One region of the Mesorhizobium sp. M0998 genome, then DNA from elsewhere that is predicted to be linked to it. Evidence: predicted binding sites of a transcription regulator. Region 1 holds the regulator's gene; each other region holds the start of a gene.
The links. The regulator LexA, encoded in region 1, represses DNA repair genes until DNA is damaged. The targets are predictions, from matches to a motif close to TGTTCNNNNTGTGTTCNG.

Region 1 (3,690 bases):
CGGTTGCGTGGGTTGTCGCCATAGGCCATGTCCAGCCGCGCCCTGCCCTCGGTCGAAAGCACGTCGCGGAAAATCCGCGCGGGCTCGATCCAGGCCGCCGGCCAGCGATCGCTGCCGGCTATGTTGGCGCCGTTGGCATAGGCGTTGTCCCAATCTGCAATGTGACGTTCGAACACCCTGCGCCCTCCCTGGCATATGGCCTTGCAACGTAGCCGTGAGCATCGCGCGGCGCGTCGCTCGCCAGCCTCACGATTCCAGCTCTCGCATCAATCTCACGTGACAGCTGCTTTGATGGCGAAGCGCGCATCCTTCCACGCACCGGTGTGCAGGATGTCCTCAAGCACTTTGACGGCCTGCCAGACATCGGCATAGCCGACATAGAGCGGGGTGAAGCCGAAGCGCATGGTCGATGGCGCGCGAAAATCGCCGATCACGCCACGTTCGATCAGCGCGCGCATGACCTGGTAGCCATGCTCATGCATGAATGAAATCTGGCTGCCGCGTTTTTCCCCATCGCGCGTGCTTTCGAGCGTGAGCCCGTAAGTGCCGCACTTTGCCTCGACAAGCTCGATGAACAGATCCGCCAGCGCGATGCTCTTCTTGCGCACCGCCGTCATATCGACATCGTTCCAGATGTCGAGCGCGCCCTTCAGCGTGCGCATCGACAGGACCGGCTGCGTGCCGCACAGAAACCGGCGGATGCCGGTGCCGGCCGCATAGCCTGGCTCGAAGGCGAAGGGCCGTGCATGGCCCCACCAGCCGGTGAGCGGCTGCTGGATGTCGGAAAGATGCCGCTCAGCCGCATAGATGAAGGCAGGCGCGCCGGGGCCGCCATTCAGATATTTGTAGGTGCAGCCAACGGCAAAATCGGCGTTTGCCTTGTCGAGCTCGACTGGCATCGCGCCGGCGGTGTGGCAGAGATCCCAGACGATCATCGCCCCGGCTTCCTGAGCCCTGCGCGTCAGCGCCGGCATGTCGCGCAGTTCGCCCGACCTATAGTTGACGTGGTTGACCAGCACCACGGCGGTGCGTTCGTCGATCAGCTCTTCGATGGTCGGCGCGTCGACTCCCGAGAGGCGCAGCAGCGTATCTTTTCGCGTCGAAACCACACCTCGGCCATGTAGAGGTCCGTCGGAAAACTATCGCCCTCGGCGACGATGACCTGCCGCTCCGGTCGCATGGCCATGGCGGCGTGCAGCAGCTTGTAGATGTTGACCGATGTCGTGTCGCAGACCACCGTCTGGCCGGCCGCGGCACCGATCAGGCGCCCGAGCTGGTCGCCAAGTTCAAGCGGCATGTTGAACCAGCCGGCCGTGTTCCATGCGCGGATGAGATCATGCGACCATTCTTCGGTCGCGGCCTTGTGCAGTTCATCGAAAGCGGCACGTGAAGCAGCTCCTAGCGAATTGCCGTCGAGATAGATCACTCCTTGCGGCAACACAAAGCGGTCGCGCATCGCGCGCAGCGGATCCGCGGCATCCATCGCCTTTATGGCCACGAGATCGGGAATTCCTGTCATGATTTGTCTGCTCCCCCAAGATCCAACGCAACGCCGGACACGCATCGACTGTTCTTCCATTACCTGGTTGCGCGCAGCAAGGCTCCACCGGCGAGAAGCAGCCTGACCAGACGGTGGAAACCGGGACTTAACCCGAGGTTGGCGTTTTGAGTTCGTTTCGTTCACGGTGCATTGACCAAACCGCACAGTCGATAAGGGTTCAATTCCGTGCCTTTTGCCGACCGACGGCCGATGCCAGTGCCGCCATCTAGGAGGCCAGAAGGGCGCAAACGAAAGCAGAATCAAGGCGATGAGGCTTGCGGCGGTGAAAATGCGGTACGCCGGTAGGGGACGTCGTTTGTTTCCCGAGCCTTAACGCATTCATTAAACTTTAAACAGTTGCGGAACACAACTGGAACAGATAGTGTTTGTTCTGGGTTTGTTTTTCTGATTCTGTTGGGGGTCGCTATGCTGACACGCAAACAACACGAACTGCTTATGTTCATCCACGAAAGGTTGAAGGAAAGCGGTATCCCGCCTTCATTCGACGAGATGAAGGAAGCGCTCGACCTGGCTTCCAAATCCGGAATCCACCGGCTGATTACGGCGCTGGAGGAGCGCGGCTTCATTCGCCGTTTGCCCAACCGGGCCCGTGCGCTGGAAGTGCTACGCCTGCCTGACTCGATCGCCCCCGGCCTCAATGCGGCACGCAAGTTCTCGCCGAGTGTCATCCAGGGCAGTCTTGGGCAAGGCGCCCCTCGGCAAGGCAAGCCGACATCGTCGCGCGTGCCCGCAGCCGGAAATGACGACGATGTCGTCGCCGCCGTTTCGATCCCGGTGATGGGCCGCATCGCTGCCGGTGTGCCGATCGACGCCATCCAGCACCAGACGCATTCGATTTCGGTGCCGCCGGATATGATCATGGGCGGCGAGCATTATGCGCTCGAGGTCAAAGGCGATTCGATGATCGAGGCCGGCATTTTCGACGGCGACACGGTGATCATCCGCAATGCCGATACGGCGAGCCCCGGTGAGATCGTGGTGGCACTGGTCGACGAGGAGGAAGCGACGCTGAAGCGGTTCCGCCGCAAGGGCGCCTCGATCGCCCTGGAAGCCGCCAATCCGGCCTACGAGACGCGCATCTTCGGACCAGACAGGGTCAAGGTGCAGGGCAAGCTCGTCGGACTGATCCGCCGCTACTGAGCTCCGCCCTTGGCGCCGGCTTTGGGGTTGTCGGCCCGGCGGTATGGCGGCAGGCCCCGTGCCGCGCGTGAAAATTTCCGCTGCACGTGCCAGGGCCGGTATGATTTTTCGACGGCGAAGCGGATCTCGGCGCGTGTTGCCGCTTGTGGATCGAAATAGACGGCGGCACTTCCCGCGCGCGCCAGTTGCCGTTTGGTGACGACGAGGACCAGCCGGTCGTAGTAGCAGGGGTTATGGGCGGTGGCGTCGTCGATGACGATCAAGCTGGCAAAGGCGCAGGCTGGCCGCGCAGTATCGCGGTCCTTGGCTTGCGCGATGATCGCGCCGGATGGATGCCTGGCAAGGCAGAGGCCGTCCGTGCAAATGAACGGCATGCCCGGCGGTAGGTCGGCCGGATCGGCAATGTCGAATTGCGGGTCGTTCTTTCCAGGTGTTTCCGGCGCGACGATAGCCTCTGATGTGAGCGCGCGTTTCCAGTTGTCGATGGTGAACTCATTCGGGCGTGCCCGGTTGACCGCGAGTTCACCGCTGCCGATCGACAGCACGACCAGCCGTGCGTCCTCCGAGACCAATACGTCGGGTATGCGTGTCTGCGTTGTCGTCAGCAAGCCGGCGAGCGCAAAAGGAAGTGCCGCCAGCCGCAACCACGTCGTCGCCATGCTGGCAATGACGAGGGCGATCGTCACCAGAAGGACGGATCTCAGCGAAATCAGCCCGACCGCATCGATCGGCGAGCGCTCCGAGATCCACCCGGACAGGGCGATCATCGCCGTCAGCCCCTTGCCCATGACATAGAGGAAAGGGCCATCCGCACCGAACGGCATCGCCAGCGCGCTGAGAACGGCGAAGGGCATGACGACCAGTGAGACGATGGGCATGATGGCCAGATTGGCGAACAGGCTGAGCGGCGCCACGCGCTGGAAATGCCATATGGCGAAAAGCGCCGTGGCGCTCCCTGCAATGGTCGAGGTCATCGCCAGACCGCACAT
Region 2 (3,690 bases), on a different contig from region 1:
GCGCGGGATAACGGCTGAACCGAAAGCACGATGCACGCCGGCCAAGGGTAAGCGCCGGCGTCCCCCCTCCCCCTTGAGGGGAGGGTGGCCCGAAGGGCCGGGTGGGGTCGCCAACGCAGTGCGCCAACCCAATTCTGACGGTGCGCCTTAGGAGGAGCATCGCAACGCTCCGCACCTCGGTCGGTTTCGAAATGCGACAGGCCGAGCGTCTCACCGGCGACCCCACCCGGCCGCTTCGCGGCCACCCTCCCCTCAAGGGGGAGGGGAACGTCACGCCGCCTGCGCCATCCGTTCCGAACTCATGCGATAGGAAATCGCTTCGGCCAGATGGATGCGGCCGACCGTCTCGCTGGCCTCGAGATCGGCCAGGGTCCGCGCCACCTTCAAGACGCGGTGATAGGCTCGTGCGGAAAAGCCGAGCTTTTCGCTGGCGTCCCTGAGCAGCGACAGGCCGGCGGCATCGGGCATGGCGATCTCCTCGATGACTGACGGCGAGCAATGGGCGTTGGTGGTGGCGGTCGCGCCGAGCCGCTCGAAGCGCTCGCGCTGGATCGTACGGGCGCGGGCAACACGTAGTGCGACGGCGGCACTTTTCTCGGCCCGGTCCGGCCGGATCAAATCGCTGGCCGAGACCGCCGGCACCTCGATCCTGAGATCGATGCGATCGAGCAGCGGGCCGGAAATGCGCGCCTGGTAGTCGGTGCGACAGCGATCGCCGCGCAGGCAGCGATAGCCCGGCTCGCCGGCCATGCCGCAACGGCACGGGTTCATCGCCGCGACCAGCTGGATACGCGCCGGATAGGTGACGCGATGATTGGCGCGCGCGATCATGCAGTCGCCGGTCTCGAGCGGCTGGCGCAGTGCATCGAGCGCCTGCGGCGAGAATTCGGGGAACTCGTCGAGGAACAGCACGCCGTGATGGGCAAGCGAGGCCTCGCCCGGCCGCACGCGCAGACCGCCGCCGACCATCGCCGCCATCGAGGCCGAATGATGTGGCGCGCGGAACGGCCGCCGGTCGGTGAGTTTTCCTTCGCCGAGTTCGCCGGCCACCGAGGCGATCATCGAGACTTCGAGCAATTCCCTGGGCGCCAGCGGCGGTAGGATCGACGGCAGCCGCTGCGCCAGCATCGACTTTCCCGACCCCGGCGGTCCGACCATCAAAAGATTGTGGCCGCCGGCGGCCGCCACCTCCAGCGCCCGCTTGGCGGTCTCCTGGCCCTTGATATCGGCGAGATCGGGCAGGTCGCGCGCCGCGGCATGGATGCCGGCTTCCGGCCGCGACAGAACCTGCGTGCCGCGAAAATGATTGGCGATGGCGATCAGGCTGCGCGGCGCCAATATGTCGAAATCCTTGCCGGCCCACGCCGCTTCCGGCCCGCAGGCGAACGGGCAGATCAAGCCCTTGCCTTCGGCATTGGCGCCGATCGCCGCCGGCAGCGCGCCGGCCACCGCGGCAATGGTGCCGTCGAGCGACAATTCGCCAAGCACGACATAGCCGGCCAGCATGTCGCCCGGAATGGCGCCGAGCGCCGCCATCAGCCCGAGGGCGATCGGCAGATCGTAGTGGCTGCCTTCCTTGGGCAGGTCGGCCGGCGCCAGATTGACGGTGACCTTCTTCGACGGCATCGACAGGCCGGATGCATGCAGCGCTGCCTGCACCCGCTCGCGGCTTTCGGCGACAGCCTTGTCGGCCAGCCCGACGATGTGCATGTTGACCTTGCCCGGCGCGATCATCACCTGCACGTCGACCGGCACGGCCTCAATGCCCTGGAAAGCAACCGTGCGAACCCGCGCCACCATGTCTTCACCCCGGATGCAGGCTTTGCCCCAAGCCTTTGCGATCATGCCGCGAACGGCGTCACCGGAGACAACCACAGATTACCGGCGAAGGCAAGAACATTTGGGGAACAGCTGAGCGCCACGGCTGCAATGGTTTGCAACGCGGCCGCTTCCAGAAGCAATGTACGCTAGTTGCGCTTCTTCTCCACGGCATCCCAGAACAGGCTGGCGATGTCGGCGCCGCCGAAGCGCTGCACTTCGCGTATGCCGGTCGGTGAGGTCACGTTGATCTCGGTCATGTAGTCGCCGATGACGTCGATGCCGACGAGGATGAAGCCGCGCTCTTTCAGCGCGGGGCCGATGCGGGCGCAGATCTCGCGTTCGCGTTCCGTCAATTCGGTCTTTTCGGCGCGGCCGCCGACATGCATGTTGGAGCGCGAATCATGCTCGGCCGGCACGCGGTTGATGGCGCCGACAGGCTCGCCGTCAATCAGGATGATGCGCTTGTCGCCACCCCGCACCTCCTTGAGGTAGCGCTGCACGATGTAGGGTTCGCGGAACAACTGGCCGAACATTTCGAGCAGCGAGGCGAGGTTGCGGTCGGCCTCGTGCAGGTGAAAGATGCCGGCGCCGCCATTGCCGTAGAGCGGCTTGACGATGATATCGCCGAACTCCTTGCGAAAGGCGGCGACCTCGAGCGGGTCCTTGGTGATCAGCGTGTCCGGCATCAGGTCGGGAAATTCGGTGACGAAGATCTTTTCCGGGCTGTTGCGCACCCAGGCCGGGTCGTTGACCACCAGCGTCTTCGGATGGATGCGCTCGAGGATATGCGTGGTGGTGATGTAGTTCATGTCGAAGGGCGGATCCTGCCGCAAAAGGATGACGTCCATCTCCGCAAGATCGGTGCGCACCTTCTCGCCCAGCGAATAATGGTTGCCCTTCTCGTCGCGGACCTGCATCGCCTCGATACGGGCAAACACCTTGCCTTCGCGCAGCGACAGCCGGTCGGGCGTGTAGTGGAACAGCTGGTGCCCGCGCCGCTGCGCTTCCAGCGACAGCGCAAACGACGTGTCGCCGGCAATCGACACGGTAGAGATGTGGTCCATCTGGACGGCGACTTTCAGGGGCATGGGTGCTCTCCGGCGCAGTTGCAACGAACGTGCGTCCACCCGGACGCACATACGCTCCAACACTTTGAATCCATGCATCGCGCTTTCCGAAAATCGATTCCGATTTTTCGGGCCGATGCATCGACGAGAGCGATATAAGGAAATCGGCGGCCTCTGCCAATCGGCCAAGGTCATGATGAGGCTGCGCTTCTGGCGCAGACCCCAATGCGATGTGCGTTCAGCGGTCGAAGACCAGCTTGGAATAGCCGAGGAAGGACAGCGCCATGGCAACCAGCGAGGCGACCGCAAGGGCGACGAGCGGCGGCACCATCGGCAGCGCGAACAGCATGGCGCAATAGACGAGATAATTGACGAGGCTGGTGGCGATGCCGACGCCGCCATAGCGTGCGCCCTCTTGCGCGACGCCGCGGCTGGAAGGCGAGAAGGTCAGATGGCGATTGATCAGCCAGGTGGCGGACAAGGCAAAACCGATCGAGATGATGCGAGCCGCGAAGGGGCCAAGCGGCGCTATCGCCAACACCAGCCAAAGCGCCGCCGCGTCGGCGACGAAGCCGATACCGCCGGCGACAATGAAGCGGGCGAGGCGTCCCATTTAGGGCTCTAAGCCGCCCGCGGGGTCTTGCGCGGTCCGGTCTTCAAAGTCGCGAGCGCACTTGCGCGTTCGCGTTCGACGCGGCCGGAAGGCATCGACAGATAGAAGATGCGCTTCTGCTCGGCCCGGCCGCGCGACACCGAGTCGAGGATTACCCCGGTCACCGCCGCCAGCATCGACAGCAGCAGC
Region 3 (3,690 bases), on a different contig from region 1:
GCGAGACCTCCTTGTCGGGATTGTCGGATTCCAACGACAGAAGCTGGGCGCAGACCAGCGCCGAGGTGCCGTCATCGATCGGGCCGTTGATGAAGACGATGCGCTCGCGCAGCAGCCGCGAAAATATGTCGAAGGCACGTTCGCCGCGGCTCGACTGCTCGATCACCATCGGCACCAGATTGGCAAGGCCGCTCATCGGTTGTCTCCGTTGACTGTTGTCGTTCAGGCCGCGCGCAGGAAGAGGCGCGGGGTGTTTGCGGCGATCTGTTTGTGCCTGGGAGTGCGCGCTTCAAAGGAAAGCCGGCAACCGGCGCTTGCCATCGCGATCTCTGGCACTGCTGCCCGAGCAAAACCGTCATGGACGATGCGTAGATGCGTGCCGCCGGAAACGGTGCGGTCGAGCGTAAAGGTGACGATGCTGTCCACTGGGCTGTCGTTCATTGCGCTGTCCAGGGGGCTGCCGGGCGGCACCTGCGTATCGCCGGGCGCCGGGCGCTCCCGCCAGGAATAGCGCAGCAGCCGTCCGGGATCCGCGTCGAGGATTTCGCACTCGATCGGCGCATTCGGCGCTTTAAAGGCAAAGCGGTTGCCGATTTCGGGCTTGATGTCGTTCGGCATCATCCAGGCCGCGAGCAGGTCCGGCACCGTCAGTGCCCGCCACACCTTTTCCGGCGGTTCGGGCAGCTCGCACTCGAACTCGATCTTGTCTGCGGCCATTTCGGCGCGTTCTTTGCCTCGGCTGGTCATTCGTCCATGTCCTTCAAAACCGTCTTGAGCCTTTCGATGCGCTCTGGCCAGAACGCACGGTAGCGTTCGATCCAGCTGAGCAGTGGCGCAAGCCCCTTCGGATCGACGCGGTAATAGGCGTTGCGACCGGCCCGGCGCTCCACCACGAGGCCGGCGCCGCGCAGCACTGCGAGATGTTGCGATACCGCCGGCTGCGATACCGGTATGCCAGTGCGCAGTTCCGACACCGTCATCTCGCCGTCGGCGAGCCGCTCATAGACGGCGCGACGCGTTGGATCCGCTAGTGCCCGAAAAATGTCTGCTTCGATCATGCCGAAAGCATAAGTCAATACTTATCGGTTTGGCAAGCCGTGTTTTTTAAGACAGGCGGTGTTTTTTAAGACAGGGCGAGGTTTTACAAACTCGCTGGAAGCCAGCGTCTCACCATGTCGGGGGATCCGTTGAACGTCGCCTCGAAAACTGGTGACGCGAGCACAGCATGAATATGAAGCAATTCGGAGCCGACGTTTCGGAAGCCATGTTGCTTGTGCGCGGCGACAACAAGCGACTGTCCGGCAGTCAAGACGAGATGCTCTTCGTCGATCCACATCTCGGCCCTGCCAGCGATGACGGTAAGCACTTCCTCGACCGGGTGCCAATGTGTCGGGGCGCCAACCGCCGGTTCGACCCATTGTTCAAACATGCAAAGTTGAGTTGCGCCGTTGCGGGCAGAGACATGCATGCGGGTCTTTACTCCCGTCCGCCATTCTTCTTGCGGCTGATCGTCATGCGCAACCATCTTCATGCGTTCGCCTCGATCCCATGGTCTGTGGAAATTCGACGCCGAGACACTACTTCTTACTGACAACTATTGACAGTGCAGGGCCTCTCCTATAGAACGAAAAGAGAACAAAAACCTTGTGGGAAAAGGCAGCGACGGCAGGCAGGGATTGTCCATCGCCTGTAAGGTGCGGCGACAAAAATTCGGTTTCGGATGAGCGCGGAGAAGTATCATGGCGGGTAGCGTCAACAAGGTCATTCTGGTGGGCAACCTCGGGGCGGACCCTGAAATCCGCCGCCTGAATTCGGGTGACCCGGTCGTCAACATCCGCATCGCGACGTCGGAAAGCTGGCGCGACAAGACGTCCGGAGAGCGCAAGGAAAAGACCGAGTGGCACAATGTCGTGATCTTCAACGACCAGATCGCCAAGGTGGCCGAGCAGTATCTGAAGAAGGGCATGAAGGTCTATGTCGAGGGCCAGTTGCAGACGCGCAAATGGCAGGACCAGACCGGCAATGACCGCTATACGACCGAAATCGTGTTGCAGAAATTCCGCGGCGAGCTGCAGATGCTCGATGCGCGGGGCGAGGGCGGCGGCCAGGTCGGCAACTATGCCGGTGGTGGTGCGAGCCGCGGTTCCGATTTCGGCCAGTCCGGCCCGGGCGAAAGTTTCAATCGCGGTGGCGCCAACAAGGGCGGCGGCGGTGGTTCGTCGCGCGAGCTGGACGACGAAATCCCGTTCTGATTTCTCGGGCGGACTGCCCTTGCGGCGAAAAGCGCCGGCACCTTGGCCACGAAATGGCGTCCCGAAAATCTGTCTTGGATTTTCGGGACGTTGTGCGTTTGAGCGGTGAAAGGACGTATCAGGTGAAGGCAAGGGTCAAATGGGTCGAGGAGCGCACTTTCGTTGGCGAGTCCGCCAATGGGCACAAGCTGGTGCTAGGCACTGCGTTCGGGCCGGAGGGCAAGACGCCGGGGCCGAGCCCAATGGAACTGGTGCTGATCGGCACTGGCGGCTGCTCGGCCTATGACGTGGTCCATATCCTCGAAAAGGGGCGCGAGGCGGTCGAAGATTGCGTGGTCGAACTCGATGCCGACCGTGCAGAAGCCGATCCCAGGGTGTTCACCCGCATTCACATGCATTTTGTCGTCAAGGGCCGGGCGCTGTCACACGACAAGGTAAAGCGGGCGATCGGGCTTTCGATCGAGAAATACTGCTCGGCCTCGGCAATGATGGCCAAGACTGCCGAGATTACCCATGACTTCGAAGTCATTGAAACGACAGCGAAGTAGGGCTGTCCCTACGTCGCCATCAGCGCCTTGATGCCGTCGGCGACGAACTGTACGGCGAGCGCCGCCAGGATGACGCCGAGCAGCCTTGTCAGGATCGAACGGCCGGTTTGGCCGAGGATACGGTCGATGCGCTCTGACAGCACGAACACCAGGTAGGTGATGACGAGGCAGATGGCGATGATGCCGACAAGGGCTGTCTGCGCGCCCAAACCCTGAAACGAGCTTGAGAGCAGGACGGTCGCCGAAATCGCGCCGGGACCGGCAATGAGCGGGATCGCCAGCGGAAAGGCGGCGATGTTGTGGATCATGTCCCTGGTGATGGCGACGTCGCCGATCTTCTCCTTGCGGTCCTGCCGGCGCTCGAACACCATTTCGAAGGCGATGAAGAACAGCAGAAAGCCGCCGGCGACGCGGAAAGCCGGCAGAGTGATGCCGAAGACTGACAGGATCGACGCGCCGGCGATTGCGAACAACGCCATTACCAGGAAGGCGATGACCGAGGCGCGCACGGAGACCTGGTTGCGCTCCTCGCGGTTCATGCCGCGGGTCACGGCGAGGAAGAGCGGCGCCAGGCCGGGCGGATCGATCGTCACCAGTATGGTGACGAAGGCGTTGAACAGGCTGTCGAAGCTCGGCATGCTGACCCTCCCCGCCGGCAAAGCCGGATAACGGGATTGGTAGAGCAAAGCGGAGCCAGTGGAAACCGTGCGGATCAGGGGCTGACGGCCCGGCGCGCCAGAAACTCGACTTCAAGACGCCAGGTAGCGCCGTCGTCCTGTGAGCGTTCGCCCAGCCAGCGGAACGAATTTTCGGTGATGCGCGAAAAGCTCCAGCGCACAGCAGATCCGGTGCCGTCTGCGCCTTGCTGGATGATGGTATCGCCCTCGGCA
Region 4 (3,690 bases), on a different contig from region 1:
ACGAAAGTGATTTGCACTTTGTCAGGATGGCGCCGGTTGCGGCGATGACAAGGGGAAATCCGGGTGACATGATCGCCGCATGGACAACGAGCGCATAGAAGAGCTTTTCGAAGGCCTCGGCCCGGTCAGTATCCGCAAGCTGTTCGGCGGCAAGGGCATCTATTTCGACGGCGTCATCGTCGCCATCGTCATCGGTGGCGAATTGATGCTGAAGGCCGACGCCGAAAGCGCCCCGGAATTCGAAGCGGCCGGCTGCCGGCAATGGACCTATACCGGCTCGCGCCACGGCAAGCTCGTGTCGATGCCCTATTGGAGCGTTCCCGACAGCGCGTTCGACGATCCCGACGAGATGGCGATCTGGGCGCGCCGCGCCTACGAGGCAGGACGGCGCGCCGGCAAATAGGCTGCGTCATGCTTCGGTAATTCCTGGCCGCACTTCATGCCAGGTCCCGCGCCTCGGGCACGAGCGCCAGCGCCTCGGCAAAGCCAGCGCTGGTGAAGGCGGCACGCTCGACGACGAGCATAGCTGCGGCAATGCCTTCGCGCAGAGCCGCGCGCAGCGTCAGGCCGCGCAGCAGGGCAGCGATCGTGGCGCCTGCCAATGCGTCGCCGGCGCCGGCAGCATCGGTCCGCTTTTGCAGCGGTGGTGGCGAGATCGAGAACGCGCTCAATTCGTCGAAACCGAGCACTGGTTCGTCGCCGGCGGTGATCACGCCGCTTTTCAGCCCGGCGCGTCTCAGGCCGTCGACGATGCCTTGATCGATTTGGACGCCGGCGAGCATGCCGGCCTCGCGCCGGTTCATGAAGGCCATCGCCAGACGGTCGAGCACCGGCGTCAGCCGCGCCGCTTTGTTGGGCGAGACCGCAAGCGCAAACACCGGCTTGCCGGCGGCGAGTGCCGCCAGCCGCTCCAGCGCGGTCGACGGCAGGTTGGCGTCGCACAGCACCGCGTCGGCCGAACCGATCGCTTCCCGCACCTTGGCACGGCGGATCTGCTTGGGAAGCGCCAGCTCGTAGAGCACCATGTCGGCAAGGCCGGCGATCAGCCCGCCGTCGCTGTCGATCAGCATCGTATGGCTTGGCGTTGCTCGGTCGAGGAACACCGCCGACAGGTCGGTAATGCCGGCCTCGGTGACGGCGCGTAAAACCGTGTCGCCAAGGGCATCGCCGCCGCGCACCGAAAGCAGCGCGGCCGAGGCGCCGCGTCGCACCGCAAAGCGCAAGGCGTTGAAGACGGCACCGCCGACATGCTCGCGCATCGTGCCGGGGTTGGAAGCGGCCGGCACGAAGGCGCCGGCAACCCGGCCGCGCCGCTCGATATAGGCGCCGCCCACGGCCAGGATCGTCGGGGATTTGATCATGCCGTCAAAATGCCCTTTAGCTGTTGCCCGGGGAGACTAGGTCGCCGGGCGGAACCCTGCAATCGCGGGTCCGATTCGGTCGGTAACGGCAACGGCGCCGCATGCGAGGTGAGATACATCCGAAGCAATAATTGCGAAACAAAAATAGAACAAATAGGGATATGCGTTATTTTTCAAACCCTTGGTGCTCATTGACAAATGAGAACAAATGAGGTACATTTTTTTAAGGATTGCGGGATTGTCCGGCCTCCATTGACGACCACGGGGTGATGTATCATGGCTCAGAATTCTTTGCGGCTTGTAGAGGACAAAGCGGTGGACAAATCAAAGGCTCTGGATGCGGCGCTGTCGCAAATCGAGCGTGCCTTCGGCAAGGGCTCGATCATGCGGCTCGGCGCGAACGAGCAGGTCGTCGAGATCGAGACGGTGCCGACCGGCTCGCTTGGGCTGGACATCGCGCTTGGCGTCGGCGGCCTGCCGCGCGGCCGCATCGTCGAGATCTACGGGCCGGAAAGCTCGGGCAAGACGACGCTGGCGCTGCACACGGTGGCCGAAGCCCAGAAGAAGGGCGGCATCTGCGCCTTCGTCGATGCCGAGCACGCGCTCGACCCGGTCTATGCCCGCAAGCTCGGCGTCGATCTCGAAAACCTTTTGATCTCGCAGCCCGATACCGGCGAGCAGGCGCTGGAGATCTGCGACACGCTGGTGCGCTCCGGCGCCATCGACGTGCTGGTGGTCGATTCGGTGGCGGCGTTGACGCCGCGGGCGGAAATCGAAGGCGAGATGGGCGATTCGCTGCCCGGCCTGCAGGCCCGCCTGATGAGCCAGGCACTGCGCAAGCTCACCGCCTCGATCTCGCGCTCCAACACCATGGTCATCTTCATCAACCAGATCCGCATGAAGATCGGCGTCATGTTCGGTTCGCCCGAGACGACGACCGGCGGCAATGCGTTGAAATTCTATGCCTCGGTCCGCCTCGACATCCGCCGCATCGGCTCGGTCAAGGATCGCGACGAGGTCGTCGGCAACCAGACCCGCGTCAAGGTCGTCAAGAACAAGCTGGCGCCGCCCTTCAAGGTGGTCGAGTTCGACATCATGTATGGCGAGGGCGTCTCCAAGACCGGCGAGCTGGTCGATCTCGGCGTCAAGGCGGGCGTGGTCGAAAAGTCGGGCGCCTGGTTCTCCTACAATTCGCAGCGTCTTGGCCAGGGCCGCGAAAACGCAAAACTGTTCCTGCGCGACAATCCCGACACGGCGCGCGAGATCGAGCTGGCGCTCCGGCAGAATGCCGGGCTGATCGCTGAGAAATTCCTTGAGAACGGCGGCTCCGAAAGCAGCGATGACGGTTTCGAGGACGACGCTGGGGTGATGTAGGGCAAGCGACGCCTCGCTGAGCCTCAGCCAGGTTTCGATTTGATGTTTTGATTTTGAGTTTGCGTAATCGATGCGTTTCGAACCGCCGGCCCAGGGCCGGCGGTTCGCGTTTGACGGCGAGGCAGACGCATTTCAAGGCGCTGGTGAAAGCCGGGATTTGAGCCCATTTGGTGTTTCTGGACAGGCTGCGGTGCGACCGCTAAAAGGCCATGTCTATTTTCCGCCGGCAGCCGGCGGTTCTCTCGAAAAGGCAGTATTCATGAGTGGCGTCAACGAGATCCGGTCGGCATTTCTCGACTATTTTCGCAAGGAAGGTCACGAGGTCGTCGCGTCAAGCCCGCTGGTGCCGCGCAACGACCCGACGCTGATGTTCACCAATGCCGGCATGGTGCAGTTCAAGAACGTTTTCACCGGTCTGGAGAAGCGGCCGTATTCGCGCGCCACGACCGCCCAGAAGAGTGTTCGCGCCGGCGGCAAGCACAACGACCTCGACAATGTCGGCTACACCGCGCGCCACCTGACCTTCTTCGAGATGCTCGGCAATTTCTCCTTCGGCGACTATTTCAAGGAGCGGGCCATAGAGCTTGCCTGGAACCTGATCACCAGGGAGTTCGGGCTGAAGAAGGACAAGCTGCTGGTCACCGTCTACCACACCGACGACGAGGCGGCCTCGTACTGGAAGAAGATCGCCGGCCTTTCGGACGATCGCATCATCCGCATCGCGACTTCGGACAATTTCTGGGCAATGGGCGACACTGGACCTTGCGGGCCGTGTTCGGAGATATTCATCGACCGCGGCGAGCATATCTGGGGCGGCCCTCCCGGCAGCCCCGAGGAGGATGGCGACCGTTTCCTCGAATTCTGGAACCTGGTGTTCATGCAGTACGAACAGGTGACGAAGGACGAGCGCGTCGACCTGCCGCGTCCGTCGATCGACACAGGCATGGGCCTCGAG

Region 2: NKH59_RS32145 (YifB family Mg chelatase-like AAA ATPase) is a predicted target of LexA. The motif match lies at 1,893-1,910, and genes of this name have one in related genera.
Region 3: NKH59_RS13345 (single-stranded DNA-binding protein) is a predicted target of LexA. The motif match lies at 1,621-1,638, and genes of this name have one in related genera.
Region 4: recA (recombinase RecA) is a predicted target of LexA. The motif match lies at 1,496-1,513, and genes of this name have one in related genera.

Annotation. Positions count from the first base shown of each region.
Region 1 covers NZ_JAMYND010000031.1:21,710-25,399, forward strand. The annotation lists gene NKH59_RS24800 (hormone-sensitive lipase) at 1-176, opposite strand, end outside; partial or broken gene kynU (kynureninase) at 273-1,519, opposite strand; gene lexA (transcriptional repressor LexA) at 1,967-2,701, shown strand; gene NKH59_RS24815 (ComEC/Rec2 family competence protein) at 2,695-3,690, opposite strand, start outside.
Region 2 covers NZ_JAMYND010000072.1:6,343-10,032, reverse strand. The annotation lists gene NKH59_RS32150 (malate synthase G) at 1-18, shown strand, start outside; gene NKH59_RS32145 (YifB family Mg chelatase-like AAA ATPase) at 271-1,800, opposite strand; gene gshB (glutathione synthase) at 1,968-2,909, opposite strand; gene NKH59_RS32135 (GtrA family protein) at 3,127-3,501, opposite strand; gene NKH59_RS32130 (glycosyltransferase) at 3,510-3,690, opposite strand, start outside.
Region 3 covers NZ_JAMYND010000011.1:155,034-158,723, forward strand. The annotation lists gene NKH59_RS13325 (ATP-dependent Clp protease proteolytic subunit) at 1-196, opposite strand, end outside; gene NKH59_RS13330 (SRPBCC family protein) at 223-747, opposite strand; gene NKH59_RS13335 (ArsR/SmtB family transcription factor) at 744-1,058, opposite strand; gene NKH59_RS13340 (cupin domain-containing protein) at 1,142-1,531, opposite strand; gene NKH59_RS13345 (single-stranded DNA-binding protein) at 1,740-2,252, shown strand; gene NKH59_RS13350 (OsmC family protein) at 2,375-2,800, shown strand; gene NKH59_RS13355 (MarC family protein) at 2,809-3,438, opposite strand; gene NKH59_RS13360 (hypothetical protein) at 3,513-3,690, opposite strand, start outside.
Region 4 covers NZ_JAMYND010000004.1:183,853-187,542, forward strand. The annotation lists gene NKH59_RS05700 (TfoX/Sxy family protein) at 80-403, shown strand; gene NKH59_RS05705 (PfkB family carbohydrate kinase) at 438-1,361, opposite strand; gene recA (recombinase RecA) at 1,638-2,735, shown strand; gene alaS (alanine--tRNA ligase) at 2,995-3,690, shown strand, end outside.